4 regions of the Streptomyces sp. NPDC047049 genome follow, and region 2 is predicted to be linked to each of the others. Evidence: riboswitches for the same ligand, from Rfam matches in the RefSeq annotation. Region 2 holds a riboswitch; each other region holds the start of a gene.
The links. Region 2 has a riboswitch for cyclic di-AMP ahead of ABZ851_RS03990 (peptidoglycan DD-metalloendopeptidase family protein). Riboswitches for the same ligand answer to the same signal wherever they lie in the genome.
Positions count from the first base shown of each region.

Region 1: it holds a riboswitch for cyclic di-AMP, as region 2 does, so the genes downstream of both, ABZ851_RS25730 (transglycosylase family protein) here and ABZ851_RS03990 (peptidoglycan DD-metalloendopeptidase family protein) in region 2, are expected to answer to the same signal.
Region 3: it holds a riboswitch for cyclic di-AMP, as region 2 does, so the genes downstream of both, ABZ851_RS12760 (C40 family peptidase) here and ABZ851_RS03990 (peptidoglycan DD-metalloendopeptidase family protein) in region 2, are expected to answer to the same signal.
Region 4: it holds a riboswitch for cyclic di-AMP, as region 2 does, so the genes downstream of both, ABZ851_RS08165 (NlpC/P60 family protein) here and ABZ851_RS03990 (peptidoglycan DD-metalloendopeptidase family protein) in region 2, are expected to answer to the same signal.

Region 1 is NZ_JBEYVM010000013.1:109,375-116,339, reverse strand. It holds gene ABZ851_RS25740 (cytochrome P450) at 1-1,129, shown strand, start outside; gene ABZ851_RS25735 (transglycosylase family protein) at 1,427-2,428, shown strand; cyclic di-AMP (ydaO/yuaA leader) riboswitch at 2,639-2,851, shown strand; gene ABZ851_RS25730 (transglycosylase family protein) at 2,859-3,530, shown strand; gene eno (phosphopyruvate hydratase) at 3,864-5,183, shown strand; gene ABZ851_RS25720 (septum formation initiator family protein) at 5,340-5,792, shown strand; gene ABZ851_RS25715 (DUF501 domain-containing protein) at 5,892-6,470, shown strand; gene ABZ851_RS25710 (Ppx/GppA phosphatase family protein) at 6,467-6,965, shown strand, end outside.
Region 2 is NZ_JBEYVM010000001.1:858,678-865,642, reverse strand. It holds gene ABZ851_RS04005 (hypothetical protein) at 195-353, shown strand; gene ABZ851_RS04000 (hypothetical protein) at 419-721, shown strand; gene ABZ851_RS03995 (aldo/keto reductase) at 841-1,797, opposite strand; gene ABZ851_RS03990 (peptidoglycan DD-metalloendopeptidase family protein) at 2,037-3,209, opposite strand; cyclic di-AMP (ydaO/yuaA leader) riboswitch at 3,221-3,403, opposite strand; gene ABZ851_RS03985 (DUF2332 domain-containing protein) at 3,660-4,859, shown strand; gene ABZ851_RS03980 (PP2C family protein-serine/threonine phosphatase) at 4,934-6,079, opposite strand; tRNA gene ABZ851_RS03975 (tRNA-Lys) at 6,614-6,686, opposite strand; gene ABZ851_RS03970 (DEAD/DEAH box helicase) at 6,865-6,965, opposite strand, start outside.
Region 3 is NZ_JBEYVM010000004.1:285,658-292,622, forward strand. It holds gene bioB (biotin synthase BioB) at 1-423, opposite strand, end outside; gene ABZ851_RS12745 (8-amino-7-oxononanoate synthase) at 580-1,806, shown strand; gene ABZ851_RS12750 (LysR family transcriptional regulator) at 1,825-2,757, opposite strand; gene ABZ851_RS12755 (LysE family transporter) at 2,829-3,497, shown strand; gene ABZ851_RS12760 (C40 family peptidase) at 3,599-4,072, opposite strand; cyclic di-AMP (ydaO/yuaA leader) riboswitch at 4,077-4,276, opposite strand; gene ABZ851_RS12765 (hypothetical protein) at 4,555-4,863, opposite strand; gene ABZ851_RS12770 (ATP-dependent Clp protease proteolytic subunit) at 4,869-5,504, opposite strand; gene ABZ851_RS12775 (TetR/AcrR family transcriptional regulator) at 6,600-6,965, opposite strand, start outside.
Region 4 is NZ_JBEYVM010000003.1:52,199-59,163, forward strand. It holds gene ABZ851_RS08155 (NlpC/P60 family protein) at 1-123, opposite strand, end outside; gene ABZ851_RS08160 (hypothetical protein) at 449-802, shown strand; gene ABZ851_RS08165 (NlpC/P60 family protein) at 1,011-2,159, opposite strand; cyclic di-AMP (ydaO/yuaA leader) riboswitch at 2,167-2,351, opposite strand; gene pcrA (DNA helicase PcrA) at 2,642-5,125, shown strand; gene ABZ851_RS08175 (peptidoglycan DD-metalloendopeptidase family protein) at 5,245-6,965, opposite strand, start outside.

The DNA of each region.
Region 1 (6,965 bases), on a different contig from region 2:
GCGGCAGGCGCTCGCCGACGGCCGGCTGTCGAAGAACCCGGTGCACCACAGCGAGGCCGCGCACGGGAAGGGCAAGGTCGGCATCCCCGGTGAGCGCAGCGCCAACCTGATGACGCATCTGCTCAACATCGACCCCCCGGACCACACCCGGCTGCGCCGGCTGGTCTCGAAGGCCTTCACCCCGCGCCGGGTGGCCGCCTTCGCCCCGCGCGTCCAGGAGCTCACCGACCACCTCATCGACCGGTTCGCGACGGAGGGCGAGGCCGACCTCATCCATGAGTTCGCCTTCCCGCTGCCCATCTACGCGATCTGCGACCTGCTGGGCGTGCCGCGCGAGGACCAGGACGACTTCCGCGACTGGGCGGGCATGATGATCCGGCACGGCGGGGGGCCGCGCGGCGGCGTCGCCCGGTCCGTGAAGAAGATGCGCGGCTATCTCGCCGAGCTGATCCACCGCAAGCGCGAAACCCTCGGCGACACCGCGGAGGCGGACGAGGACCTGATCTCCGGCCTGATCCGGGCCTCGGACCACGGCGAGCACCTCACCGAGAACGAGGTCGCCGCGATGGCCTTCATCTTGCTGTTCGCCGGTTTTGAGACGACCGTGAACTTGATCGGCAACGGCCTCTACGCCCTGCTGCGCCACCCGGCCCAGCGCGAGCTGCTGCAGAAGTCGATCACAGCGGGCGACACCGACCTGCTCACCACCGGCATCGAGGAACTGCTCCGTTACGACGGCCCCGTGGAGCTGGCGACCTGGCGGTTCGCGACGCAGGAACTGACTCTGGGCGGGCAGCGGATCGCGAAGGGCGACCCGGTCCTGGTGGTACTGGCCGCCGCCGACCGCGATCCGGCGCGCTTCACCGAGCCGGATGTCCTGGATCTGACCCGTCGTGACAACCAGCACCTGGGGTACGGGCACGGCATCCACTACTGCCTGGGCGCGCCGCTCGCCCGGCTCGAAGGGCAGGCCGCGCTGGCGACGCTGCTGACCCGGCTGCCGGACCTCCGGCTCGCGGCGGAACCGGACGCCTTGCGCTGGCGTGGCGGGCTCATCATGCGCGGACTGCGGTCGCTGCCGGTGGAGTTCTCGCCCGAGCGCCCTGACCAGCAACAAGGTCAGAAGTGACAGAGAGTCAGGTGCGTGACCTTCGCGTGATCTGCACTACACCGACTTGTGACTACCCGTGACCCCGGCTACCTTTCCACCGACGATCGACGGGCTTCACCCGATCGGCCGAAGCGGTGATGTGGGGGACCGGTGTAACGGTGCGCCGCGTGCGCGTCGGCCGGGCGGGTACCCGTCGAGCAGCTCACAGAGCTCGTCGTACAACTCAACCGCCGCGCGAAAGGCATCCGCATGCGTTCCGGGAACGGCCGACACCGTCGACCCCGCCAGGCACCGGCCATCTTTGTCACGGCGGGAGTGACCGGCGCCGGTTTCGCCCTGCCACTGCTCGCCGCGAGTGGCGCCCACGCCGCCGACACCGCGACCTGGGACAAGGTCGCGCAGTGTGAGACCGGTGGCGTCTGGAGCGCGGCTTCGGGCAACAGCTACTACGGCGGGCTGCAGCTCACCCAGGAGATGTGGGACAACTACGGCGGCTCGGCCTACGCCTCACGCCCCGACCTCGCCAGCCGCTCCCAGCAGATCGCGGTGGCCGAGTCGATCCTCCACCACCGCGGCCCGGAAGTCTGGTCGAGCTGTGCGGTGAGCGCCGGTCTGACCAAGGACGGCCAGGCGCCGGAGGTCGACCCGGGCAGCACCGCCACCCCCTCGCCCGCCCCGTCGGACGACGGCGGCTCCCCGGACCCCTGGGACTCGTCCGGCAGCCCTGACGCTTCGGGCTCCGCCGGGACGCACGACGGGACGCACGACGGGCCCGGCGACGAGCCGTCCGCTCCGACGCCGTCGCCCGACGCCTCGGACTCCGCCGGGACGCACGAGCCCGGCGACGAGGCATCGGGCCCCGCGACGCCGGGCGACCGGGCCGACGACCCGTCGCGGTCCACCGACCCGTCCACCGGCCCGTCGCACTCCGCCGACCCGTCCGATGACCCGCCGCAGCCGGCCGACCCGTCCGCCGACCCGTCCGAGGGCGGCAGCCGTACGGACACCTCCGGCACGCCGCGGGAGACGCCCGCGAAGGGCAAGCACCGCGGCGGTGCGGGCGACGAGGGCGCCGACGACGACGGCAGGTCCTCCGGCGGCCGGCACGCCTCGCGCGGCGACGCCGGGCGCACCGGCCCGGCCGCCGACGGCGACTACACCGTGCGCCCGGGTGACACGCTGTCAGCCATCGCCTCGGCCCACCGGCTGTCCGGCGGCTGGAGCGCCCTCTACGACCGCAACGAGGACGTCATCGGCTCCGACGCGGACCTGATCAAGCCGGGCCAACTGCTCGATCTCGGGCACTCCGCGGGGTAATTCGCCGCCGTTCGACCGCTTTTGGGAAAGTGAGACAAGGGTCTCGTTGACTCGGCTGAACCTCGGTGTGTACCGCCTCGGTAAACCGGGGTTCACCTGCGGGTATGTGACCCAGTCGTGATCAAAAGCGGTCAACTTGGTTCAGATGGTGGGGTTTGAACCCCAAGCCCATTACTGCTTAACGTCAGGACCGCTCGCCAAAGCGGGCCCTTTGATCACACGCCGAATCCTGCCGGTGATCGGAGGCACTTGACGCGCAAGCGCCGAAGGCAGGAGCGGGGGAACCAAGGTAAGTGCCGGCCCCGCCCGTGAAAGCGGGTCAGCCGGCTTGGGGTGAAGCCACGTGCGTCACGCGCACACGGCCGGGCGATTCTCACAGCCCGAACCCGACAGCTCACCTCGTAGGCGTCGGTGAGGAAACGAACGAACCATGCTGATCATCAAGGGCAAGCACCGTCGTCCCTCCAAGGCCGTCCGCGTCGCCACCCTCGCCGGCATCGCCGGTGCTGCCGTGGCCGTCCCGCTGATGGGCGCCACCTCCGCCTCCGCCGCCTCCGTCTCCACCTGGGACAAGGTCGCCCAGTGCGAGTCCGGCGGCAACTGGTCGATCAACACCGGTAACGGCTACTACGGTGGCCTGCAGTTCTCCAACTCCAGCTGGGCCGCCGCCGGTGGCACCAAGTACGCCCCGCGCGCCGACCTGGCCAGCAAGTCCCAGCAGATCGCCGCCGCCGAGAAGCTTCTCGCCATCCAGGGCCCGGGCGCCTGGTCCTGCGCCGGCGCCGGCAACCTGACCTCCGGCGGCCCCGCGGCCGACGTCGACACCTCCGGCTCCGCGCAGACCAAGTCCGCGCCCCAGCAGGACCAGGGCTCCGCCAAGGCCGAGACGAAGAAGGCCCCGGCCGCTCCCGAGCAGCACGCCTCGCGCTCGACCGAGCGCAAGTCCATGGGCCACGGCAACTACACCGTCAAGGCGGGCGACACCCTCGCCAAGATCGCCAAGGCGCACGGCACCGACTGGAAGTCCGTCTACAAGGCCAACAAGTCGGTCATCGGCGGCAACCCGAACCTGATCTTCCCGGGTCAGAAGCTCAACGTCTGAGTCTCCTTCTCACCGGGATCGGACGGGCCCGAGCGGCGAGCCCCCTTCCCGTGTGAGACCTCCGTGAGACCGCTTCCTGCGTGAGACCGCCCCGCCCGGCGCGCCCTTCCCCCCAGCGCGTCGCGGCGGGGCTTCTCTCGTCCGGCGCCGTGCCCGGGCCGCCGCAGCCGAGACGGCCGCACGCCGGTGACCGGCGACGATCACGGTTTTTTCCCATTCAGCGAACAATGCCCTGAAATCTCCCGCGAACTGGGTCTTTGGGGAGTATTCCGGGCCGTTCCGTCCCACGGAGCGGGCCAAGGGCGGGCGGACGCACCCCGGGCCGTTAGGCTCATGCGCAGAACGCCAGACACCCACGAAGGAGACAACGTGCCGTCGATCGACGTCGTCGTAGCCCGCGAAATTCTCGACTCGCGAGGTAATCCCACGGTCGAGGTCGAGGTCGGCCTCGACGACGGCAGCACCGGCCGTGCCGCCGTGCCGTCCGGCGCCTCCACCGGCGCCTTCGAGGCCATCGAGCTTCGTGACGGCGACCCGAACCGCTACCTGGGCAAGGGCGTGGAGAAGGCCGTCCTGGCCGTCATCGAGCAGATCGGCCCGGAGCTCGTCGGCTACGACGCCACCGAGCAGCGGCTGATCGACCAGGCCATGTTCGACCTGGACGCCACCGACAACAAGGGCTCGCTCGGCGCCAACGCCATCCTCGGCGTCTCCCTCGCCGTCGCGCACGCCGCCTCCGAGGCCAGCGACCTCCCGCTGTTCCGCTACCTCGGCGGCCCGAACGCGCACGTCCTGCCCGTCCCGATGATGAACATCCTGAACGGCGGCTCGCACGCCGACTCCAACGTGGACATCCAGGAGTTCATGATCGCCCCGATCGGCGCGGAGTCCTTCTCCGAGGCGCTGCGCTGGGGCGCCGAGGTCTACCACACCCTCAAGAAGGTCCTGAAGGAGCGCGGGCTGTCCACCGGCCTCGGCGACGAGGGCGGCTTCGCCCCGAACCTGGGCTCCAACCGCGAGGCCCTGGACCTCATCCTGGAGGCCATCAAGCAGGCCGGTTACGCCCCCGGCCAGGACATCGCGCTCGCGCTGGACGTCGCCGCCTCCGAGTTCTACAAGGACGGCAAGTACCAGTTCGAGGGCAAGGACCGCTCGGCCGCCGAGATGACCGAGTACTACGAGGAGCTGGTCGCGGCCTACCCGCTCGTCTCCATCGAGGACCCGCTCTTCGAGGACGACTGGGCCGGCTGGAAGGTCATCACCGACAAGCTCGGCGCCAAGGTCCAGCTCGTCGGCGACGACCTGTTCGTCACCAACCCCGAGCGCCTGGCCCGCGGCATCGAGGAGGGCTCCGCCAACGCGCTGCTGGTGAAGGTCAACCAGATCGGCTCGCTGACCGAGACCCTGGACGCCGTCGAGCTGGCCCAGCGCAACGGCTTCAAGTGCATGATGTCGCACCGCTCCGGTGAGACCGAGGACGTCACCATCGCCGACCTCGCCGTCGCCACCAACTGCGGCCAGATCAAGACCGGCGCCCCGGCCCGCTCCGAGCGCGTCGCCAAGTACAACCAGCTGCTGCGCATCGAGGAGATCCTCGACGACGCCGCGGTCTACGCCGGCCGCTCCGCCTTCCCGCGGTTCCGCCACAGCTGACCGCACCAGGCCCGCTGCCCGCCCGACCGGGGCAGAGGGCCGATCGGGCGAGGCAACCGCCCAGCACCCCGTACGTCCCCGGCGACGGTCCCGTACCGTTGCCGGGGACGTGCCTGCTTGAAGCAGTCAGGCGTCCGTCAGTGAAGGGGAGACGACGTGCCCGCGGACCGGTTCTCGACCGCGACCCGACTCAAGGCGCTCGGCGAGCAGGCCGCCGCCCGCGTCTACCGCGCCCGCCCGCCCCGCCGTAACCGCCTCACCGGCCGCGCCGCCCTGCTGGCGCTGGTGATGTGCTCCCTGGTGGTCGCCCTCGCGTACCCGATAAGGCAGTACGTCTCCCAGCGCTCCGACATCGCCGACCAGCGCCGCAAGGCCCAGGACGCGGGCGCCGCCCTCGACCGGCTGCGCGAGCAGAAGGCGCGCTGGCAGGACCCCGACTTCGTACGCCAGCAGGCCCGCCGGCATCTGCACTACCTCATGCCGGGCGAGACCGGCTATATCGTCCAGGACGGCTCCGCCACCGGCTCGGCACCGAAGGGGCCGCGAGCGGCGCAGCGCCCCTGGTACGAGAATCTGTGGGACACCGTCGACGCGGCCGACAAGCGGTAGCCCCCGGCTGCCCGTACCGCCGCCCGGCGGCAGCCCGTAGTGTCGGGGCCGGACGGCCGCCCCGCCGCCACCTCACCACTCACCTCACCGAAAGCGCACATGGACACCCCCCCGCCCCAGACCGAGCCCACCGAGCCCACCGACGCGGACATCGCCGCCTTCCGGGAACAGCTCGGCCGCCCGCCGCGCGGCCTGCGCGCCATCGCGCACCGCTGCCCCTGCGGGCAGCCGGACGTCGTCGAGACGGCGCCGCGCCTGGAGGACGGCACGCCCTTCCCCACGCTCTACTACCTCACCTGCCCGCGCGCGGCCTCCGCGATCGGCACGCTGGAGGCCAACGGCGTGATGAAGGAGATGACCGAGCGGCTGGCGAGCGACCCCGAGCTCGCCGCCGCCTACCGGGCCGCCCACGAGGACTACATCCGCCGGCGGGACGCCATCGAGGTGCTGCAGGGCTTCCCGAGCGCGGGCGGCATGCCGGACCGGGTCAAGTGCCTGCACGTCCTCGTCGGCCATTCGCTGGCCGCCGGGCCGGGCGTCAACCCGCTCGGCGACGAGGCGCTGGCGATGCTGCCGGAGTGGTGGAAGAAGGGGCCGTGCGTGACCCCCTGCCAGGACACCTCCGGCGGCCCGGACGCCCCCGGGGACCGGGACGCTGCCGAAGGAGACGCCAAGTGAAGCGGGTCGCCGCCATCGACTGCGGTACGAACTCCCTCCGGCTGCTGGTCGCGGACGTCACCGTGCCCGAGGCCTCCTCCGGGCCCGGGGCGGCGGGCGAGCTCAAGGACCTCGAACGCCGGATGGAGATCGTCCGGCTGGGGCAGGACGTGGACCGCACCGGGCGGCTGGCGCCCGAGGCGCTGGAGCGCACCTTCGCGGTCTGCCGCGAGTACGCCGCCGTGATCAAGGGCCTGGGCGCCGAGCAGGTCCGCTTCGTGGCGACCTCCGCCTCCCGGGACGCGGAGAACCGTGCGGACTTCGTCCGCGGTGTGCGGGACATCCTGGGCGTGGAGCCCGAGGTGATCACCGGCGACCAGGAGGCGGAGTTCTCCTTCATCGGGGCCACCAAGGACCTCACCGGCCGTGCGGACTTGGCGCGGCCCTTCCTGGTGGTCGACATCGGCGGCGGCTCGACCGAGTTCGTGCTCGGTGACGACTCCGTCCGCGCCGCCC
Region 2 (6,965 bases):
CCCCTGGCGCCCGAACGAACTGTCAGGCCTGGCGGGTCACGGACACCACCCCAGGAGCGATCCACCCCCTGGAGGCATCACCCGGCCGCACCCGGCGGGGCACCACGGAAGCCTGGCATCAGACTTTCTTCGCGTTCCATTCTCTACGCAATAAAAATGGACAATTAGCAATTCATTCAACAGGAGGGGGCAAAATGCGCAACGATCGGGAGGTGCTCCTCGAGTACGGGGCGAACGCCACCGGTTCGGCCCGTGTGATCCACACGCCGCAGGGTGTGGCGATCCAGCTGGACGGGGACAAGCCGAACGTCATCGCCATCCACGAATACGAACGGCCCGCCAAGGAGGAGTGATCCGAATGCACTGCCCCTTGGGGGCGCGAGGCCGGGGGAGTTGGCCCCCGAGGGAGGTTACGGAGATGGCTCGGGTTCCCACGGCAGTGATCGCAGCAACCGGCCTGGTAGGCGGCTACGCCACCGCCCGCTGGACGAAGAAGCGGCCGCTTGGTGGGGTGGCGCTGGCTGTGGCCGGGGCGGTGGCGGCCAAGGGGTGGCAGGAGAAGGCGGGGAGTGCGACGGCGGCGGCGCTGAGTGGGGCGTATGTGGCGGCGTTTGCCGGGTCGCATCCGTTGGCCAAGAAGATCGGGGCCTGGCCTTCGGTGTTCGCGGTGGCGGGTGGGGTGGCGCTGGCGTCGTGGGTGGCGGTCGACCGCCGGAAGTAGAGCGGGAGAGCGGAGCCCGGAGAGCGGGCGAGGGGGCGGCGGCTCTGCGGGCCTGGGGGCTCGCCTCCCCGGCCCGCCCTCCCTGAGGCCCGCCCGCCCCCTCCCCGCCTCTGAGTTGGTCAGGCGGACGCTTCGTCCAGGAGCCTCAGTTCCGTCTCCGTGAGCGTCAGGTCGCCCAGTGCCAGCAAGGCCGGCAGCTGCGTCACCGTCCGGGCGCTGGCGATCGGGGCCGCGACGGTGGGCCGATCGGCGAGCCAGGCGAGGGCGACGGTGGCCACCTCGGCCTCGTGGGCGGCGGCGACGGTGTCGAGAGCCTGGAGGACGCGCCGGCCGCGGTCGGTGTCGGCGTGCCGGGCCGCGCCGCCGGAGCGGGCGCTGTCGACGGTGGTTCCCGGGCGGTACTTGCCGGTCAGGAAGCCGGAGGCGAGGGCGTAGTACGGGACCGCGGCGAGGCCGTGGCGGGCGGCCGTGTCGGCGAGTTCGCCCTCGTAGGTGTCGCGGGAGACCAGGTTGTAGTGCGGCTGGAGGGCGACGTAGCGGGCCAGGCCCTCGCGGGCGGAGAAGGCCAGGGACTCCTCCAGGCGCTTCGCCGAGATGTTGGACGCGGCGATCTCGCGGACCTTGCCGGCCCGGACGAGGTCGTCGAGGGCGGTAAGGAACTCCCCGACCTCGACCGATTCGTCGTCGTAGTGGGTGTAGTAGAGGTCGATGTAGTCGGTGCGCAGACGGGAGAGGGAGAGGTCGACCGCGGACTTGATGGTGGCGGCGGACAGGCCCTTGTAGTCCGGATGGGCACCGACCTTGGTGGCGATGACGACATCGTCGCGGTTGCCGCGGGAGGCCAGCCAGTTGCCGAGGACGGTCTCGGATTCGCCGCCCTTGTTGCCGGGGACCCAGGCCGAGTAGACGTCGGCGGTGTCGATGAAGTTGCCACCGCCCGCGACGTAGGCATCGAGCACGGCGAAGGATTCGCTCTCGTCGGCCGTCCAGCCGAAGACGTTGCCGCCGAGGGACAGCGGGGAGACGGAGAGCGAGCCGAGGGACTGACGATTTCGGGGGGTGTGGGTCGCAGTCATGTGTGGTGGCAACGCCGGGGGGAGCGGAGTTATTCCTTCCGCTCCCCCCGGACGCTGCCGGTGCCACACGGCGCCCCGCGACGCCCTGGGATGCCCCTGACGCCCGCCGACGCCAACTTCTGTTGGACGGACGCCCGTTGAGGCCGCGCGTCACACCCCGAAGCTGCACATCACAAGCCGAAGCCTCACCTCACGCGCCCGCAGCCACACGCCACACGCCACACGCCGAAGACCGTGCGTCACACGTTGATGCCGTGATCGCGCAGCCACGGCATGGGGTCGATCGGGTCGCCGGCGTCCGGGCGCACCTCCAGGTGGAGGTGCGGGCCGGTGACGTTGCCGGTGGCGCCGACGCGGCCGATGACATCGCCCGTGCTGACCTTGCCGGAGGTCTTCACCATCGAGGACAGATGGCAGAACCAGAGTTCGGTGCCGTCGTCGAGGGTGAGGACGATGCGGTAGCCGTACGAGCCTGCCCAGCCGGCCTGGGTGATGGTGCCGGAGTGCACGGCCTTGACGGGAGTGCCGGTCGGCGCGGCGAAGTCCTGCCCGGTGTGGTCCGCGGCCCAGCGGTCGCCGGCCTGGCCGAAGCTCGCGGTGAGCGTGAACGAGGAGACCGGAGCGATGAAGCTCTTCGCCAGCTTGGCGAGGCGGGCGGCCTCCGCCTTCCGACGGGCCGCCTCTTCGGCCTCGCGCTTGGCCTCCAACTCGGCCGCCTTCTTGGCTGTTGCGGCCTTTTCGGCCGACTCCTGGTGGGCGTCGGCTTCCTCGGCGGCCGTCTGGAAAGCGGTGTGCTCGGCGGTCTCCCGGGCCTCCTGCTCGGCGGCGCCCTGCTGCGCGTCGGCCTGCTGGAGGATGCGGCTGCGCAGCGCCTCGCCGGCGTCCGCGCCCGAGTCCGTCCGGGTGGTCCGGGTGAGGGGACCGGCACCGGCCGGAGCCACCGCCTCGTCCGTTCCGGCTCCCGAGGCCGTGCCCGCATCCGAAGCCGCGCCCGCGTCCGAGCCCGCGTCCGAAGCCGCGCCCGCGTCCGAGCCCGCGTCCGATATGAGATCACCGACGCCGGGAAGCGACTTGGCGTCCGGCAGCTTGTCGGCGAGGTCGTCGGCCATTCCGCCGACGTCGGGCATCGAGATAGGAACCGGAGGGCGGCCCTCGGCCGTGGCCATCCCGCCGGCACCGACCGCCGCGATGACGCCGACGCCCAGGACCGTGCCACCGCGGGCGAGCCCGCTGCCACGCTGCTTGGCCACTCTGTGCTTGCCGCGGACCGAGCGGACGGAATCCTCGGTGGGATTCCATTCCTCCCACGGTCCGTCGTTGATGCTGTCCGCATGACCGGGGCCCGGGAAGGCACCTCGGTCATCGAGGTCGTAGGCGGACGGACCCTCGGGGGCAGGCCTGTTGGACGCCACGGGGGCGCTCTCCTTTCCTTCCTTCTCGCCTACCGGGTTAGCTGACGGGTTCGGAGCAGGAAGGTCTCCTACGGGCGCCCGCTGGCGGAGAGCGTCCGATTCACCCCAAGGAAGTGGTTCCCCGGTTCCCTTGGTGCAGTTCGAGGTGCTGGAGGTGCGTGAAAAGCGCGTGCGGGATTCGGCGTCTGCGCACGGTGCCGCCTCTTGCGACGGCTGGGACGACCGCGCTGCGTTATCGGACAGTAATAGAGAACGCAGCCGAATTCCAAGCCTTCCCGGGATTTCCTAGCGGCCTCCCAGGAGCTTTGGCCTGGACTTTTTCGGCCAGCATGGCTGCAAACCGGGCGAGTTGACCGTCCGCGCCTAAACGATCTCGCGGCGATTGTGCACCAGTCGTTATGCGGAGGGGTGCCCCTCGGTTACGGAACGTGAGAGCAGTAACGTCGGATCATGGCCGTCAACGTCGGGAACACCGGGAACACCCGTCACGCCGAGCGCACCGTGGTCGGCACATGGGGCTTGGCGGAGCGGTACCGGGAGTTCTCCTGGCGCCAGGCGCGGGGACGGTCCGCGGCGCATGAGGAGCTGAGCGCGCGGATCAGCCACGACCCGGAGCTCTGCGATCTGGTGTCGGGGTCGCTGCCGGCCGGCGGCGCACAGCAGCCGGAGCTTCTGCTCGCCGCCGTCCGCTACCTCGACGGCCCGCACGCCGAGCTGGGGCCGCGCGGCGAAACCGCGTACGGCCGCTGGCGCGAGTGGACGGTACGGCACTGGAACGAGGTGCGTGCGGTGATCATGCAGCGCTCGCCCCGGGCCGACGAACCGGCCCACTGCGCGACGCTGCTGCCGCTGCTCGCCCGCCTGCCGCAGCCGCTGGCGCTGCTGGAGGTCGGCACGTCGGCGGGGCTGTGCCTGCATCCCGACCGCTATCGCTACCGCTACCTGCGCCGGTACGAGGGCGATGGGGGAAGCGGCGCCCGTCTCACCGAGGCAGAGGCGAAGGCGGAGGCCGCGGCAGAGGCGGAGGTACGAACGGAGGCAGGGGCGCCGGAGAGCCCCCTGGTGCTGGAGTGCCGTACGGCGTGGACGGCCGACGAGCTGCTGCCCGCCCGGGGCCGGATGCCGCGGATCCTCTGGCGGGCAGGCATCGGCCTCGACCCGCTCGACCCGGCCGCCGAACCGGACGATCTGCGCTGGCTGCAGGCGCTCGTATGGCCGGGCGACGAGGAGCGCGCCGCGCGGCTGTCCGCGGCCGTCGAGGCGGTGCGGCCGGCGCCGCGGCCACGGCTGGTGCGCGGCGACCTGCTCCAGGAACTGCCCGCGCTCGCCGCCGAGGCGCCCCCCGGGGCCACACTGGTCATCTTCCACAGCGCCGCGCTGGCCGACCTCGCGCCCGCCCGCCGCGAGGAGTTCACGCATCTCGTACGGTCGCTGCTGCGCGGACGGCCCGGCGGCGGCCACTGGATCTCCCACGAGCACCCCGCCGTCCTGCCCTGGATCCCCGCCCCGGCGCACCGTTCGCCGCACCCGGCTGACGCCCGGCTGCTCACCCTCGCCCTGGACGAGCGCCCGGTCGCGCTCACCGGCCCGCACGGTGAGAGCCTGCACCGGTTCCCGGGGACGGAGGGCGTGGCGCAGGGCATGCCGTAGGGCGCGCCACGCACGGCGCCTTCCGCAGGGCAGCGCGAGCCGTGCCGGGACACGCCCCGCCGTGCACGGCCTCCCTACGCACTCATCGGCCGCTGCACCGCCAACAGGGCCATATCGTCGGCCGGTGCGCCGCCCGTATGCCGTGCGACATCCTCGACGAGCGTGTCCAGGAGGGCGTCCGGCCCCGGGAAACGACGGCCGCGCAGTCTGCTCGCCGGTTGGTAGAAGCGGCCCAGCAGGTCCCGGGCCTCGGTCACTCCGTCGGTGAAGAACAGCAGCAGGGCACCGGCCGGGAAGAACGTTTCGTCCGACCGGTCCGGCCAGCTCGCCACCTCGCCCATGCCCAGCGGCAGCGCCGGCGCCACGGGCACCAGCTCACGCACCCCGCCGTCCAGGGTGAGCAGCAGCGGGGGCGGATGGCCGCGGTTGAGCACACGCAGCACGGACTGCCCGTTGGCGGGGATCTCGGCGAGGACGGCAGTGGTGAACCCCTCGAACTGGTCGAGCCCCGCGCGCCGTCCGCCCTCCCGCTGCAGCGCCCGCTCCAGCCGGCCCGCCACCGCCTCCAGCGTCGTCTCCTGCTCCGCCGCCTCGCGGAAGGCACCGATGACGATCACCGCGGCCTCCACCGCCTCCAGCCCCTTGCCCCGTACGTCGCCGACGATCAGCCGTACGCCGTGCGGGGTGTCCTGCACCGCATAGAGGTCGCCGCCGATCCGGGCATCCGCCCGCGCGCCCACGTAGCGGGCGGCGACTCCGAGGCCGGCGAGCCGTTCGGGGGGCATGGGCAGTACGGCGCGCTGCGCGGCCTCCGAGATGTCCCGTACGGAGGCCAGCTGGGCATCGCTCCTCTGGACGCACCGGTTGAGCCCGAGGGCCAGCAGGGCGACCACGAAGATCATGACGCTCTCCGCCACGGATTCCTGGTAGTCCTCGACGGCGCCGCGGTAGGTGACGGCCCAGATCTCGCCGAGCACGGCGGCCAGGGACGTGACGGCGGTACTGCGCAGGGAGGAGAGCGACGCCGCGATCAGCGGGGCGGCGCAGAAGAAGGGCGCGGCCGTGTAACCGGCCGGCGTGACGGCACCGACGACGAGGCCCCCGGCGATCAGAAGCGCGGGAAGCAGACGCACCGGCCGACGCCCGGACAGCTTCGTCCGCCGGCCGCGGCCCACCTGCCGCCCCCCGTCATCCCTGGGACGCGCTTCGTCCTGAAGCATCCGCACCGGCCTCTCCCCACTCCCGCCCGTCCCTACGAGCACCGTGGTGGCGGCCGCGTCGACGTCCCCAGCGTTTCCGCTGACGTCCCCAGCGTTTCCGCTACGGCGCCGGACGGCGAATCCTCGGCGGCCGGACGGGTCACGGCGCGGCCGGGGTTGGCTTCGCACCCCACCCCTGGGCCTCCGGCCTGCTCACTCCGGCCAACGCCACGCCCGTTCGGGGAAGTCGTCGGTGATCGCCGCGACGGTTTCTCTGTGAGGCCTGCCCCGCCGGATCTCGTCCCCACGAGGTTTTCACCAGCTGCTGTCCGCCATCGTCTCCCTCACGTGCGTGCACCAGCCATCGATGTGACGGCCCATCGACGCGATCCTGAGCTCCGGATTCAGCAGACGAGTTCGTGAGGCAGATCAGTCCGGCCCGATTCCGGCCAGCGGGCCGGCAGCGGCCCAGCAGACCCCGTTCCAAGGCCCCGGGGCAGACCAAGGCCCCGCCGCCCGGACACTCCGTGCCGGGCGGCGGGGCCTTGGTCTTTGTGGGCCATCAGGGGCTCGAACCCTGAACCAATGGATTAAAAGTCCACTGCTCTGCCAATTGAGCTAATGGCCCGCACCGAGCAGCATAGCCCGAGGATGTGCCGCAGCCCGAAGGCATTAGGGATCGGGCTGCCCGGCGGGGTGCCGCGGGGGCTGCCGGCGCACCGGGCAGGGCGCCTCGCTCACCCCTCAACACGCAGGGCCCGTACGGCACTTGAGTGCGTACGGGCCCTGCGGGTCAGCGGATGTGATCAGCCGTTGCGCTTCCAGCGCGGCTTGTCGTCACGGCGGCCGCCGGAGCCGGTCGTGGCGCCACGGTGGTCGTCACGGCGGCCGTACGGACGGTCGCCGC
Region 3 (6,965 bases), on a different contig from region 2:
CACCTCCACGCCCTCGTTCTGCTCCTTGATGGCGGAGATCGTCTCCGAGACGCGGTCCACGTCCTTGTCCGTCGGGCCGCGGCCACTGGCCACCAGACAGACCCGCTTCGCGCCACCCGCGACCCCCGCGGCGGCCGCCTTGGAGGCGTCGTCCGGCTTGAGCCAGGTGTACTTCAGGATCTCCGCCTTCGACCCCAGCCGCTGCGAACAGTACGAGCAGTCCTCGGGGCACAGGCCCGACTTGAGGTTGACGAGATAGTTGAGTTTGACCCGCCGCCCGAACCACTGGCGGCGCACCTTTCCGGCCGCGGCCACGACATCGAGCAGTTCGTCATCGGAGGTGGCCAATACAGCCAGCGCCTCTTCGCGGGTCGGCAACTCGCGCCGGAGTCCCTTGTCCACCAGTGTGCTCAGCAGGTCCATGGCCTTGATCCTGGCCTACGCCACCGCCCCCGGCCAAGGAGGATTCCCACAAGGTGCCGCGATCGAGGTGTGTGTATCGCCACACCGTGGGCCTGCGGAACGACCGCTAACGTCTATCGACAGCCCACAATCGAGGCCGACAGACGAAGGACGCCGATGCCGCAGGACTCCGCCCCGCCGCTGCTGAGCGACACCCCCCCGGCGAGGCCCGCCGAGCCGTGTGCCGAGCCGGCCCGCCCGGCGTACGACGCGGCGTTCGACTGGCTGGATGTGGCCAGTGCGGAGCGCCGTGACGCCGGGCTGGTGCGCACCCTGCGCCCCCGTCCGGCCGACTCCCCGCTGCTCGATCTGGCCGGCAACGACTACCTCGGCCTCGCCCGGCACCCCGAGGTCACCCGCGGCGCTGCCGAGGCCGCGCACCGCTGGGGCGCCGGCGCGACCGGCTCCCGGCTGGTCACCGGCAGCACCGAGCTGCACGCCCGGCTGGAGGCGGAACTCGCGGCGTTCTGCGGCTTCGAGGCCGCTTTGGTGCTGTCCTCCGGCTATGCCGCAAATCTCGCCGCGGTCACCGCGCTCACCGCCCCCGGCTCCCTGATCGTCTCCGACGCCGGCAACCACGCCTCGCTCATCGACGGCTGCCGGCTCTCCCGGGCGCGTACCCAAGTGGCCCCGCACGCCGATCCGCTGGCCGTACGCGCCGCGCTGACCGGCCACGACGGCCGGGCACTCGTCGTGACCGACTCGGTGTTCTCGGTCGACGGGGACGCCGCGCCGCTCCCCGCGCTGGCCGAGGCCTGCCGGACACGGGGCGCCGGACTTCTCGTCGACGACGCACACGGACTGGGGGTGCTGGGCGAAGGGGGCCGCGGCGCGCCGTGGGCGGCCGGTCTCGCCGGCGACGGCGACGTGGTGACCACCGTGACGCTCTCCAAGTCGCTCGGCTCCCAGGGCGGTGTGGTGCTCGGCCCGGCCCGGGTCATCGAGCATCTGGTCAACACCGCCCGGTCGTTCATCTTCGACACAGGTCTCGCCCCGGCGGCGGTCGGCGGCGCCCTCGCCGCGCTCCGGCTGCTGCGCCGCGAACCCCGGCGCGCCACCCGGGCCGTCGCGGTCGCCCAGGGGCTGTACGACCGGCTCACCGCGGCGGGCCTGACGGCGGTACGTCCCGACGCGGCTGTGATCTCGGTCCGCGCCCCGTCGCCGGCAACGGCGCTCCGCTGGGCCGCCGACTGCCGTACGGCCGGACTCGCGGTCGGCTGCTTCCGCCCGCCGTCCGTCCCCGACGGAATCTCCCGGCTCCGGCTCACCGCCCGCGCGGACCTGACGGAAGAACAGCTCGACACGGCGGTCGACACCATCGTGGCCACCGCGCCGACGGTCTGAAGCCGGCGCCGCGCGGAGTCAGCCCCAGGCGGTGTCCGGCGTCCCGGGCGAGTGGCGGAGGAAGGCGCCGCGCAGCAGGGCGCGCAGGGTGTCCGCGGCGGGGGTGCCTCCGGGGCGGTAGGCCACCGAGATCCGGCGGTGCAGTTCCGGTGGGTCCACCCGGCGGACTCCCAGCGGTGTCATCGACCCCTCCGCCACCATCTCCGGGACCACCGCCACCCCGAGCCCGGCGCTCACCAGCGCACACACCACCGCATAGCTCGGCGACTCACAGCGCACCGCCACACTCGCCCCGGCGGCCGCCAGCGCGGCCTCCACCCCGCGCCGGTTGGGGTTGGCCGGTGCCATGCTGACCAGCGGCTGACCGGCCAGCTCGGCGAGCGGCAGGCGTCCGGAGCCCGCCGACAGCGCATGACCGGGCGCGGTGACCAGCACCAGCTCCTCGGTCAGCAGCGGCTCCAGACGGACGCCCTCCGGCGCCGGCATCGCCTCGCCGGGCACATACTCGTGCGTCAGCGCCAGATCGACCTCACCCCGCGCCACCGCCGCGCTCGCCTGCGGCGGGACGTACTCCGTCACGCTCAGCTCCACATCGGGGTGGGCCCGCCGGAACGCGCTGAGCGCGGGCGGCAGCAGATGCGTGCCGGCGGTCATGAACGTGCCGACCCGCAGCCGCCCGCCGGACAGCCCCGCCAGCCGGGACAGCTCGTGCCGCGCCTGGTCCAGTTCGTCGAGGACCCGCCGGGCCCGTACGAGCAGCAGCTCACCGGCCGCCGTCAGCCGGGCACCGCGATGGTGGCGCACCAGCAGGGCCGCCCCGGCCTCCCGCTCCAGTTTGGCGAGCTGCTGGGAGAGCGCCGGAGCGGTGTAGCCCAGCCGGGCGGCGGCGCGGGTGATCGAACCGGCCTCCGCCACCGCTACCAGGGCGGCCAGCCGGGTGGGGTCGTACATAAGAATCTCTTCAGGCTCACCAAGAACATTGCCAATACCCATTAAAGCCTCCGACCGGCGAAGCTGCTCCTATGGACGGACAGCTGATCGCCTTCACCGGAGTCGCCGCGGGCATGGTCGCCATGCCGGGCGCGGATTTCGCGGTCGTGGTGCGCCATGCGCTCGATTCGCGCCGGGCGGGGGTGGCGGCCGCCGTCGGAGTCGCGGGCGGGCTGCTGGTGCACACCGCTCTGGCGGTGGCCGGGCTCGCGGCGGTGCTGGTCGCCGTGCCCGCGCTCTTCGGCGCGGTCCAACTCCTGGGCGGCGGCTACCTGTTGTACCTCGGCACCCGCGCCCTGATCGCGGCCGTCCGGCGCCCGGCGGCCACCACGGACGGCACGGCCCGCACGGCGGCGGGCACCCCGGCCGACGGCCGCCCGCACACCGCCCTCCTGGGCACCACGCGGAGTCTGCGCCAGGGCTTCTTGACCAATGCGCTCAACCCGAAGGCACCCGTGCTCTTCCTCAGCCTGCTCCCGCAGTTCGTTCCGGCGGGAGCGCCCGCGCTGCCCCGTACGCTGCTGCTCGCCACGATGGTCGTCGCCATGGCGCTGGTCTGGTTCCCCGCCGTCGCCCTGCTGGTCGACCGGCTGGGCGTCTGGCTGCGCCGCCCCTCGGTGGCCCGTGCCCTGGAAGCCACCACCGGAGCGCTGCTCACGGCGCTGGGCGGCATCCTGCTCGTCGAGCTGGCGCTGTCCTGAGGGAGGTGGTGCGCCCAGGGCTATTCACGGGGTGCGGTGGGCACGGGGGAAATCTGCCGAACGCACCGGCAATTGACCGATCGTGAGATGAATGCGCAGGATCAGCCCACCCGCCCGTACCAGACCGAACGGCTCCAGATCCGTTCGAGCCGCACCACGCTCCCGGCCTTGGGCGCATGCCACATCCGGCCCCGGCCCGCGTAGATGCCGACGTGGTAAATGCCGCTGCGCGAATGGAAGAAGACCAGATCGCCGCGCCGGCGCGCGCCGGGCGGGATGTGCCGGGTGCGGCCGTACTGTGCGGCGGCGGTGCGTGGCAGCAACCGGCCGGCGCGTTTGAACGAGTACAGCATCAGCCCCGAACAGTCGAAGGCGTGCGGCCCCTGGGCGCCGTACCGGTAGGGGGCTCCGCTCTGGGAAGCCGCGATCCGCAGCGCATGGGCGGACACGGATGCGGCTTCGGCGTTCCCGGCCGCTCCTGGCGCAACGGTGGTCCCGCCGAGCGTGACCAGCGTCAGAGCGGTGACGGTGCCGGCGCGCGCCAGCAGATTCGGCGTATGCATGCGCATGGTCATGCGCAAACCCTTCGTCAGCCGCCTGCGAAGGAAGACCTGTCGGGTTCGGGCAGGCGAAGATGCCCGGCCGTGCGTACGGCTTCACCCCAAGGAGCCCTCGGCCGTGTAGGCCGGGACCCCGTCCTGCTCGGGTCCTCCGCTCCCGCCGGTCCACCTCGTCGACCGGACGTCCGGCACGGCGGCGGGATTAGGCGCCCGTCCGGACCGCCCCGTCGCTGTGGCGGGGTCTTGTCGTCGAAGGGATCGTCACGCACCTGGCAGCCGAATTCCGAGTTGAAAATGCCGTATGTGAGATGGGTCACAATTGGCCCGAATGGTTAGATTTGTTCCCTCAGGTGCCGCGGCGCGGAGCGTTGCACCCCGCGGACCAGGGGCGAAACATCCGAGACCGCAGGAATTGGGTCCGCGCCGCGCAATTCGTCGCCTCCTCAGATCGGGGGCGGAGGCTACGCCGTATGCGCAGCCTCGGAGCGTGCGCCGGGTCAGATTTCCTCGGGTGGCGGCATCGTCACCAGTCCGGCCCGCCGCTCACCGTCCAGCACCCGCAGTGCCCGGGTCAGCGTCGCGCGGTGCAGTTCGGTCTCGCCCCGCTGGTGCATCAGCGTCAGGGCGTCCCGCAGCCGGGTGGCCTTGCCGACCAGCGCCTGGGCGGCGCGCAGCCCGCTGTAGGTGCCCCCGCAGCGGGCCGGATTGATCCGGCCCAGCAGGTCGATCACTTCCAGGTAGCTGTCGATGAGTTCCCCCTCCGCGCGGGTCAGGGCGGGCAGCGGTGGTGGTTCGGGCGGCAGCATCGGGCTCACCGCGCCCCGGGCCGGAGCGCCGACAGCTTGCGGTTACGGGTGATCTGGTCGATCAGGCCGTACTCCTGGGCGGCGGGGGCGTCGAAGATCTTGTCGCGCTCGATATCGGTGGCGATCCGCTCGCGGGTCTGCCCGGTGTGCTTCGCCAGCATCTCTTCCAGTACGTCGCGGGTGCGCAGCATTTCCGTCGCCTGGATCTGCAGGTCACTGGCCTGTCCCTGGACGGGTTCGCTGAACGACGGCTGATGGATCAGGACCCGGGCGCCGGGCAGCGCCAGCCGCTTGCCCGGAGTGCCGGCCGCCAGCAGCACCGCGGCGGACGAGGCGGCCTGCCCCAGGCAGACGGTCTCCACGTCGCACGACACGAAATGCATCGTGTCGTAGATGGCGGTCATCGCGGTGAAGGAGCCGCCGGGGGAGTTGATGTAGAGCGAGATGTCCTGGTCGGGCGCGGCGTGTTCGAGGTGGATGAACTGCGCCATGACGTCGTTGGCAGAGGTGTCGTCGATCGGGGTGCCCAGAAAGATGATGCGCTCGCCGAGCAGCTTGGAATACGGGTCCATGGTGCGCGTCCCCTGGGCGGTGCGCTCGGTGAACTCCGGAAGGACATAGCGGGCCGTCGGTCGCAGCATGTCTGCTCCTCTCCTCCGTAAAAAATGTACAGGACGTACGTTCCGTCAGAATGACAGCAGATCCTGGTGATCAGTTACAAGTCCCAGGTCAGAGGCAGTTTTAACTGTTCGCTGAGGGCGGATATCTCACAGCTTCTCCTCGAACTGCGGCACAAGGTTGAGACCCTTCGGATGACCGGGCGGGTCGTCGATGCTCGCTCGACGGGACGGACCGCCCGCGGGTAACCAAGGACGCCGCCCTGCGGATCCCGCCGGCCGAGCCCGTGGCCAGGCGCTGTTCACCGGCTGGGGTGGCGGGCTGGCGACCTGCCGCAAGTTCGCCCTCACGCACGGAACTACACCGCATCGAAACTGATGTCGCAGGTCGGGCACAGGGTGAGCGAGGCATGCAGACTCGACCTGGCCGACATCAAGTGGGACCTGGGCCCTTCGGCAAGCTCCAGGTGCGTCACGGCGAGTGCGCCGGTGCCGCCGCTGAGGGTGAGGCCGGTGAGACGGAGGGGGCCGGACCGGTGGTGCGGGCCGGGCGCCGCAACGGGCGTCGCGAGGTGGCCATCAAGACGACGTCCGGACCGGTGACGGTGGCCCGTCCCAGGGTGCGGGGCACCACGGAGGCGTTCGCTCGCGTCTGTTCGGCGCCGCGGTGACTCGGGCGAATGTGCTGGAGTCGCCGGTGATCGCCTCGTTCGTCCGCGGCCTGTCCACCTGGGACGTGGAGAACACCCTCGCCGAAGCCCCCGGTTCCGACGCGGCGCTGTCGAAGTCCACGGTCTCCACATTCGGCCCGGCAGCGCGGACAGGGGTGGCGCTGGACGTCCTCCGCGTCGCTCGGGGAGGCTTCTTGAGGGGCCGTCATGCCCGGCATGCTGTCATTCTCAGAAGTGCCCCGAATTACCTTTGCGTGAGAACGAGTTCCGGGAACCAGAACGGCGCTTCGCGTCCGCCGGGCCGTGACGTTTGATCTTGCTCGGGCAAAGGACCGCTTCTGAGACGGCCTCGGGGAACATCGGTACCGAGGTGGGTCGGGCATCACCGTCTCCGGCTCACGCCGCCGTGCAGGTCCAGCAGCGCGTCCAGCATGTGCGGGACAGCCTGTCACTCAGCCATAGCCAGAACATCGCGGACCAGACGTCGCGCGTACTCGCGATCGACGGGCAAGGCGAATACGACGTGGTGGTACAGAGGCGCGATGACATGGTCGAGGATCTGCGGGACGCTCGGTGTCTTCTCACCGCGTTCGCGGGCCCGGCTCACCACCTCCGATGCCTGCTCGCGCCGTTTCTCCGTGACCGGGCAACTCGCGACGATCTCGGTGCGGGCCGACACCATCGCGCGCAGGTATCGGGCTCGGTGGGGACGTGTGATGTCGCGGGCGATGACCTGCGCCCACTCGGTCAGATCCTGCTGGAGGGATCCGGTGTCGGGCGCTGACTCACCGTCCCGGGTCAGGGCGGCGACAGC
Region 4 (6,965 bases), on a different contig from region 2:
GGCGGCGCCGGCCAGTGCCAGGGTGGCGGCCGTGCGGGCGGTGCGTGCGCTGCGTGCGCCGCCGGTGAGCGCGGCGAGCGGATGCTGCCGCGGCTTGCGGTGCGAGGCCACGGTGGCCCTCACTTCCTTCCCTTGGAGCCCGTGGGCCCGGCGGCGGTCCGCAACGAGGGAACGGACCGCCGCCGCACCTCACGGCGGGGCGGCCGACAGGACGCCGGTGGGAGGCCGGCGAGGGCGGGGAGTCGACCGCCTGGAGGAGGACGCTAAGCCGGGGTGTTGCGGTGATGAGTCCGCTTGCCCGGGATTGTTCGCTTTCGACCGGTGCCGGTGCGCAGGTGACCGTGGCGCCACGGCCGCACGGCCGGGAGCGGGCCCGGCCTGACCGAAGCGGCGATTGTGGGCGCCCTGCCTGAAGAGCCGTGCTATGCGGCGGCTACGATCCAGCACTATGGACGTAGTAATCAATCTCTTCGTCGGCCTGCACATCATCGGCATCGCCTCCCTGCTGGGCGGCTTCCTGACCCAGATGAAGGCGATGGGTGCGGGCACCGCCCGCTTCGTGCCGGCGATGCTGCACGGCGCGCTGACGATGCTGGTCACCGGCATCGTGCTGGTCGGCCTCAACCAGGCCGAGGGCCACAGCCTCAACACCCTCAAGCTCGGCATCAAGATGGCCGTTCTGGTGGTCATCCTGGGGCTGGTCTACGTCAAGCGGGACGACGAGAAGATCGCCCCGCCGCTCTTCGGCGCGGTCGGCGCGCTGACGGTGGCCAACATCTTCATCGCCGTGCTCTGGACCTGAGCGGACCGGCGGGCGCCCCGGGAGCCGGGCTCGGGGCGCGGGCCGGAGCGGCGGGCGCCCCGGAACCGGGCTCCGGGCGCCGGCGCAGGGGTTCCCCGAACGGCACACCGCGCGGTCATCGCACTCCTCATCCGGAGGCGACGGCCGCGCGGTGGCGTGTGGGGGGTTGCCGTGGGGGGTGGCCTGAAGGGGGAGCGGGGGCCGGGCCTCAGCCCGGGCGGACGCTCCCGTAGATCGGCATGTAGTAGATCGACTCCTCCCGGACGTTGGCGCCCGGGTGCGGGGCGTGGATCATCTTGCCGTCGCCTATGTACATGCCCACATGGCTGATGTCGTCAAAGAAGAAGACCAGGTCACCGGGCTTGAGGTCCTTGGTGGCGACCCGCTGGCCGGCCTTGACCTGGTCCCAGGTGGTCCGCGGCAGGCTGACGCCGGCCGCCTTCCACGCCGCCTGGGTCAGCCCCGAGCAGTCGTAGGAGCTGGGTCCGGTCGCACCCCACACATACGGCTTGCCGATCTGGGAGCGGGCGAACGCGAGCGCCTTCTCGGCCTGGGTGGAGGACGAACCCCCGGTCGAGCCGCCGTTGTCGGCGCCGCCACCGGTCTGGCCGCCGGACGTGCCGCCCCCGTCGTGCTGCTGGCGCTCCCGTTCCTGCTGCTTGCGGGCCTCCTCCTGGGCCTTGCGCTTGGCCGCCGCCTCCTTCTGGCGCTCCAGCTCCGCCAGCCGCGCCTTCTCCTGGGCGGTGAGCTGGGACAGCAGCTGCCGGGCCTCGGCCAGCTTCTGCTGGACGGACTGCTTGGACTCCTTGAGCGAGGCCTGCGAGGACTGCAGCCGCTCCAGGTCGCGGGTCGCCTCCGCCCGCTGCCGGGCGGCCGCGGCCTGCTGCTCCTGGTATTCGGAGACGGCCTCCTTCTGCCGTCCGGTCAGCCGCTCCATGAGGTGGCTGCGGTCGAAGAACTGCTGCGGGTCCTTGGCGAGCATCAGCTGCGCCGTCGGGTTCATGCCGCCGGTGCGGTACTGCGCCGACGCGAAGGTGCCCAGCCGGCGCCGGGCGTCGTTCATCTTCTCGGCGCGCTTGGCGGCGGCGTCGAGCAGTCCGTCGACACGGTCACGCTGGTCGTCGGTGTGCTCCTTGGCGGCGTTGTACTTCTGGGTGGCCACCTCGGCCTGGTGGTAGAGGTCGTCGACCTTCTGCTTGACCTCTTCGACGGTGGGCTTGGGCGCCCGGGGGGCCGCGTCGGCGGACTGCGAGAGCAGCGTGGCCGAGGCGAGGGCGGCGGTGGTGAGCCCGACCGCCGTACGCCGTCCTCCGGGCGAGGTGAGAATGCTGGTGCGCGGCTTGCGATGCGACGCCAAGGCCGGCGACTCCTTCCGTGGACCGCCTACCGGGTTAGCTGTCGGGTTCGGGCGGTGTCGCTGACGGAAGGCTTGCCCTACGGTCCGGATGTCCGCCGACGGCGGCTGTCCGGTCCGATTCACCCCGGTGGTGCTGGTGGGTCCCCGGCTCCGGGTGCCCAAAGGCAGGGCCGGACTCGGCGTGGGCGGCCCGTGCGGACGCTGTCGTCCACGGGGAGGCGGGCTGCCTGAGCGAGGACGTTAGCCAACTCGTGTGGCTCCTGTGAAGGCTGATGTTCGATATGCCCGAAACCTTTTTGTGACCTGAACGCGATGCGGGTGTTGGCGTGGCAGATGTCGGATTCGGGTAGACGGGCCGCCGACCGGTTCCATCCGGCCCCGGACGTCTGACCTGCCGCGCTGCCACGGCCCGCGGCGGAAGCGGGCCGCAATCGGCTACTGGGCCGCGGACTGTCAGTGCGGCGGCCTAGACTCGGTGGGCGATGAGCAGCCTCTTTGACGACAGCTTCCTGGCGGACCTCGGCCCCAAGGGCGAGGAGCACCCCCCGCCCCCCGAGGACGAGCACGGCCCGGCCCCGGAGGAGATCCCCGCCGACCTCTTCGGCGGGAGGTTCGACGCGCCCGTGCCCAGAGAGGCGTACTACCGCGACGGCGCCGCCCGTCCGGTCCTCGACCCGGCGACGCTGCTGGAAGGGCTCAACGACGAGCAGAAGGCCGCCGTGGTGCACACGGGCGGCCCGCTGCTGATCGTCGCCGGCGCCGGCTCCGGCAAGACCCGGGTGCTCACCCACCGCATCGCTCATCTGCTCGCCGAGCGCCATGTCCACCCCGGCCAGATCCTCGCGATCACGTTCACGAACAAGGCCGCCGGCGAGATGAAGGAGCGCGTCGAGGAGCTGGTCGGCCCGCGCGCCAACGCCATGTGGGTCTCCACGTTCCACAGCGCCTGCGTCCGCATCCTGCGCCGCGAGTCCAAGAAGCTGGGCTTCACCTCCTCCTTCTCCATCTACGACGCCGCCGACTCCAAGCGCCTGATGGCGCTGGTCTGCCGCGATCTGGACCTGGACCCCAAGCGCTACCCGCCCAAGTCCTTCAGCGCGAAGATCTCCAACCTCAAGAACGAGCTCATCGACGAGGAGACCTTCGCCGGGACGGCCGCTGGGGGCACCTCCCAGACGGAGTCTGGGGGAGGTTTCGAGAAGACGCTCGCCGAGGCGTACGCGATGTACCAGGCGCGGCTGCGCGAGGCCAACGCCCTGGACTTCGACGACATCATCATGACCACGGTCAACCTGCTCCAGGCCTTCCCGGATGTCGCCGAGCACTACCGCCGCCGCTTCCGCCACGTCCTCGTCGACGAGTACCAGGACACCAACCACGCCCAGTACACCCTCGTCCGCGAGCTGGTCGGCCCCGCCGAGACCGCCGCCGAGCTGTGCGTCGTCGGTGACGCCGACCAGTCGATCTACGCCTTCCGCGGCGCCACGATCCGCAACATCCTCCAGTTCGAGGAGGACTACCCGGACGCGACCACGATCCTGCTGGAGCAGAACTACCGCTCCTCGCAGACGATCCTCTCCGCCGCCAACGCCGTCATCGAGCGCAACGAGAACCGCCGCCCCAAGAACCTCTGGACGGACGCCGGAGCCGGCCCCAAGATCACCGGCTATGTCGCCGACACCGAGCACGACGAGGCGCAGTTCGTCGCCGACGAGATCGACCGGCTGACCGACGCCGGTGACGCCAAGGCCGGCGATGTCGCGGTCTTCTACCGCACCAACGCCCAGTCCCGGGTCTTCGAAGAGATCTTCATCCGGGTCGGACTGCCCTACAAGGTCGTCGGCGGGGTGCGCTTCTACGAGCGCAAGGAGGTCCGCGATGTCCTCGCCTATCTGCGGGTGCTCAGCAACCCCGAGGACACCGTCCCGCTCCGCCGCATCCTGAACGTCCCCAAGCGCGGCATCGGCGACCGCGCCGAGGCGATGATCGACGCCCTGTCGCTGCGCGAGAAGATCACCTTCCCGCAGGCACTGCGCCGGGTCGACGAGGCGTACGGCATGGCGGCCCGCTCCGCCAACGCCGTCAAGCGCTTCAACGTCCTCATGGAGGAGCTGCGCACCATCGTCGAGTCCGGCGCCGGCCCTGCCACGATCCTGGAAGCGGTCCTGGAGCGCACGGGCTACCTCGCCGAACTCCAGGCCTCCACCGACCCCCAGGACGAGACCCGGATCGAAAACCTCCAGGAACTCGCCGCCGTGGCCCTGGAATTCGAGCAGGACCGCGGTGAGGAGAATCCCGGCACGCTCTCCGACTTCCTGGAGCAGGTCGCGCTGGTCGCCGACTCCGACCAGATCCCGGACGAGGACGAGGAGGGCAGCGGCGTGATCACGCTGATGACGCTGCACACCGCCAAGGGCCTGGAGTTCCCGACCGTCTTCCTGACCGGCCTGGAGGACGGCGTCTTCCCGCACATGCGCTCGCTGGGCCAGACCAAGGAGCTGGAGGAGGAGCGCCGGCTCGCCTATGTCGGCATCACCCGCGCCCGCCAGCGGCTCTACGTCACCCGCTCGACGATGCGCAGCGCCTGGGGCCAGCCCTCCTACAACCCGCCCTCCCGGTTCCTGGAGGAGATCCCGGCCGACCACGTGGAGTGGAAGCGCACGGGTCCGGCGACGCCGTCCGCGTCCATGGGCGGCATGTCGGCAGGCGGCAGCGGCGGAGGCGGCTTCGGCTCCGCGCTCTCGTCGTCGCGCGCCAAGGGCCCGAGCGGCTTCGCGACCCGCCGCGCCGGCGACCGTCAGGTCGTCTCACTGACCATCGGCGACCGGGTCACCCACGACAGCTTCGGGCTCGGCACGGTCGTCGGCGTCAAGGGCAGCGGCGACAACGCCGAGGCGACGATCGACTTCGGCGGCGAGAAGCCGAAGCGGCTGCTGCTGCGGTATGCGCCGGTGGAGAAGCTGTAACGGGAGCCGCGCGGGCCGGGCGACGGGGATCGTCACCCGGCGGACGGCGGACGGCGGCATGGCGGAACCCGTGGAACGGCGGCACGCGGAACGACGGCGGTGCGGGTGGAGGCCGTGGCTCAGTTCGGGTTGAGGCCGTGATCGCGCAGCCACGGCTGCGGGTCGACCGCCGCGCCACCACCGGGGCGCACCTCGAAGTGCAGATGCGGCCCCGTGGAGTTGCCGGAGTTGCCCGAATAGGCAATCTGGTCACCGGCCTTGACCGACCCGGACCGGATCTTGGTGCTGCTCAGATGGCAGTACCACGTCTCGGTGCCGTCGGGCGCGGTCACGATCGCCATGTTCCCGTAGGCGGAGTTCCACTGGGTGCGGATGGTGCCGTCGGTGGCGGACATGACGGGGGTGCCGTAGCTGACCGGGAAGTCGATGCCGGTGTGTACGGACATCCAGTTCACACCGGCCTGGCCGAAGGTGGCGCTCAGCCCGTGCTGGGTGACCGGCAGGACGAACTTGGGGCGGGCGGCCTCCTTGCGGGCCGCCTCCTCCGCCTTGCGCTTGCGCTCCAGCGCCTGGCGCTCCTTGAGGTCGATCCGCTCCTGGGTGCGGCTGGCCCGGTCGCGGAAGTCGTCGGCGCTGGCGCTGAGCCCGGCGAGCTGGGTGTCGAGCTTGTTGTTGGCCGCGGACGGTTTGACGGCGCCGGCGCCGGCGTCGGGCGCAGCCTGGGCGGTCGCCTCGGTCTTGTCGTCCCCGGTGAATCCGGTGACGGACGCGGCGGCCACGGCGCACACGCCCATGGCGGCGACCGAGGGGACGGCGACGGTCAGCAGCGCCGACCGCTTCACCGGGCGCTTCCGGCCGCGGCCACGGACGGCCTTCCCGGCGTCCGGCCCGGCGACCCGCCGCGCGGCGGGGGCGGCGGGGGTGACCGGCATGGCCTGCGTCATGGCGTCGGCCACAGCAGCGGCATCGCTGGTGTCGGTGCCGCCACCACCGGAGCGAGTGCCGTCGCCGGGGGCACCGCCGTCGTTGCCGGGCCGGCCGGCCTCGAAGACGTCGGTCTCGAAGCCGTCGGCGTCGAACTGCTGGGTGTCGAGCCGGCTCACATCGAGCTGACCGACATCGAGCTGAGTGAAGTCGAGCTGACCGGTGTCGGCCTGACCGGTGTCGCCCTGACCGGTTTCGCCCCACGGGGTGGTGTCCCAGTGGACGGTGTCGGCCGGGGGCGGGCCGGCCTGGGCCGGGATGCCGGCGATCAGGTTCCGGTCCATGGTGGGCCAGACCGCCGTGGCCTCGTAGCTCGCGGTCTCCTGGAGGGAGGCCTCCTGAACGGCGGCGTCCTGAAGGGCGGTGGCCTGCCGGCCGATGGTCTCGAAGCCGCCGGTCGCCTCGAAGCCGCCCGTCGCCTCGAAGCCGCTGGTGGCCTCGAAGCCGCCGGGGGTCTCGAAGCCGCCGGGGGTCTCGTACGAGCCGGTGGCGTAACTCCCGGTGTCATACGTGCCGGTGGGGTAGCTCCCGGTGTCGTACCCGCCGTGCCCGTAGGCGGTGGCTTCGTACGCGGCGTTCTCGTACGTGGTGGCCCCCGTGTCGTAGGCGGGAGACGCGTACGCGGCCGGGTCCTGCGCCGGGGACTCGTAGGCGGTGTGCGCATAGGGGTCGTAGCCCGCGGCGGCCGAGTGCGGGTCGACGGCGGGGTAGGCGCCGCTGTCGTAGGCAGCGGTCTGCCGGGCGCCGGTGTCCCACTGCGCCGAGGCGTAGGTCCCGGTGTCGTGGGCGCCGGTGGCGTAGCCGTCGACCGCCGCGTACGCACCTGTGTCGTAGGTGCCCGTGTCGTACGCACCGG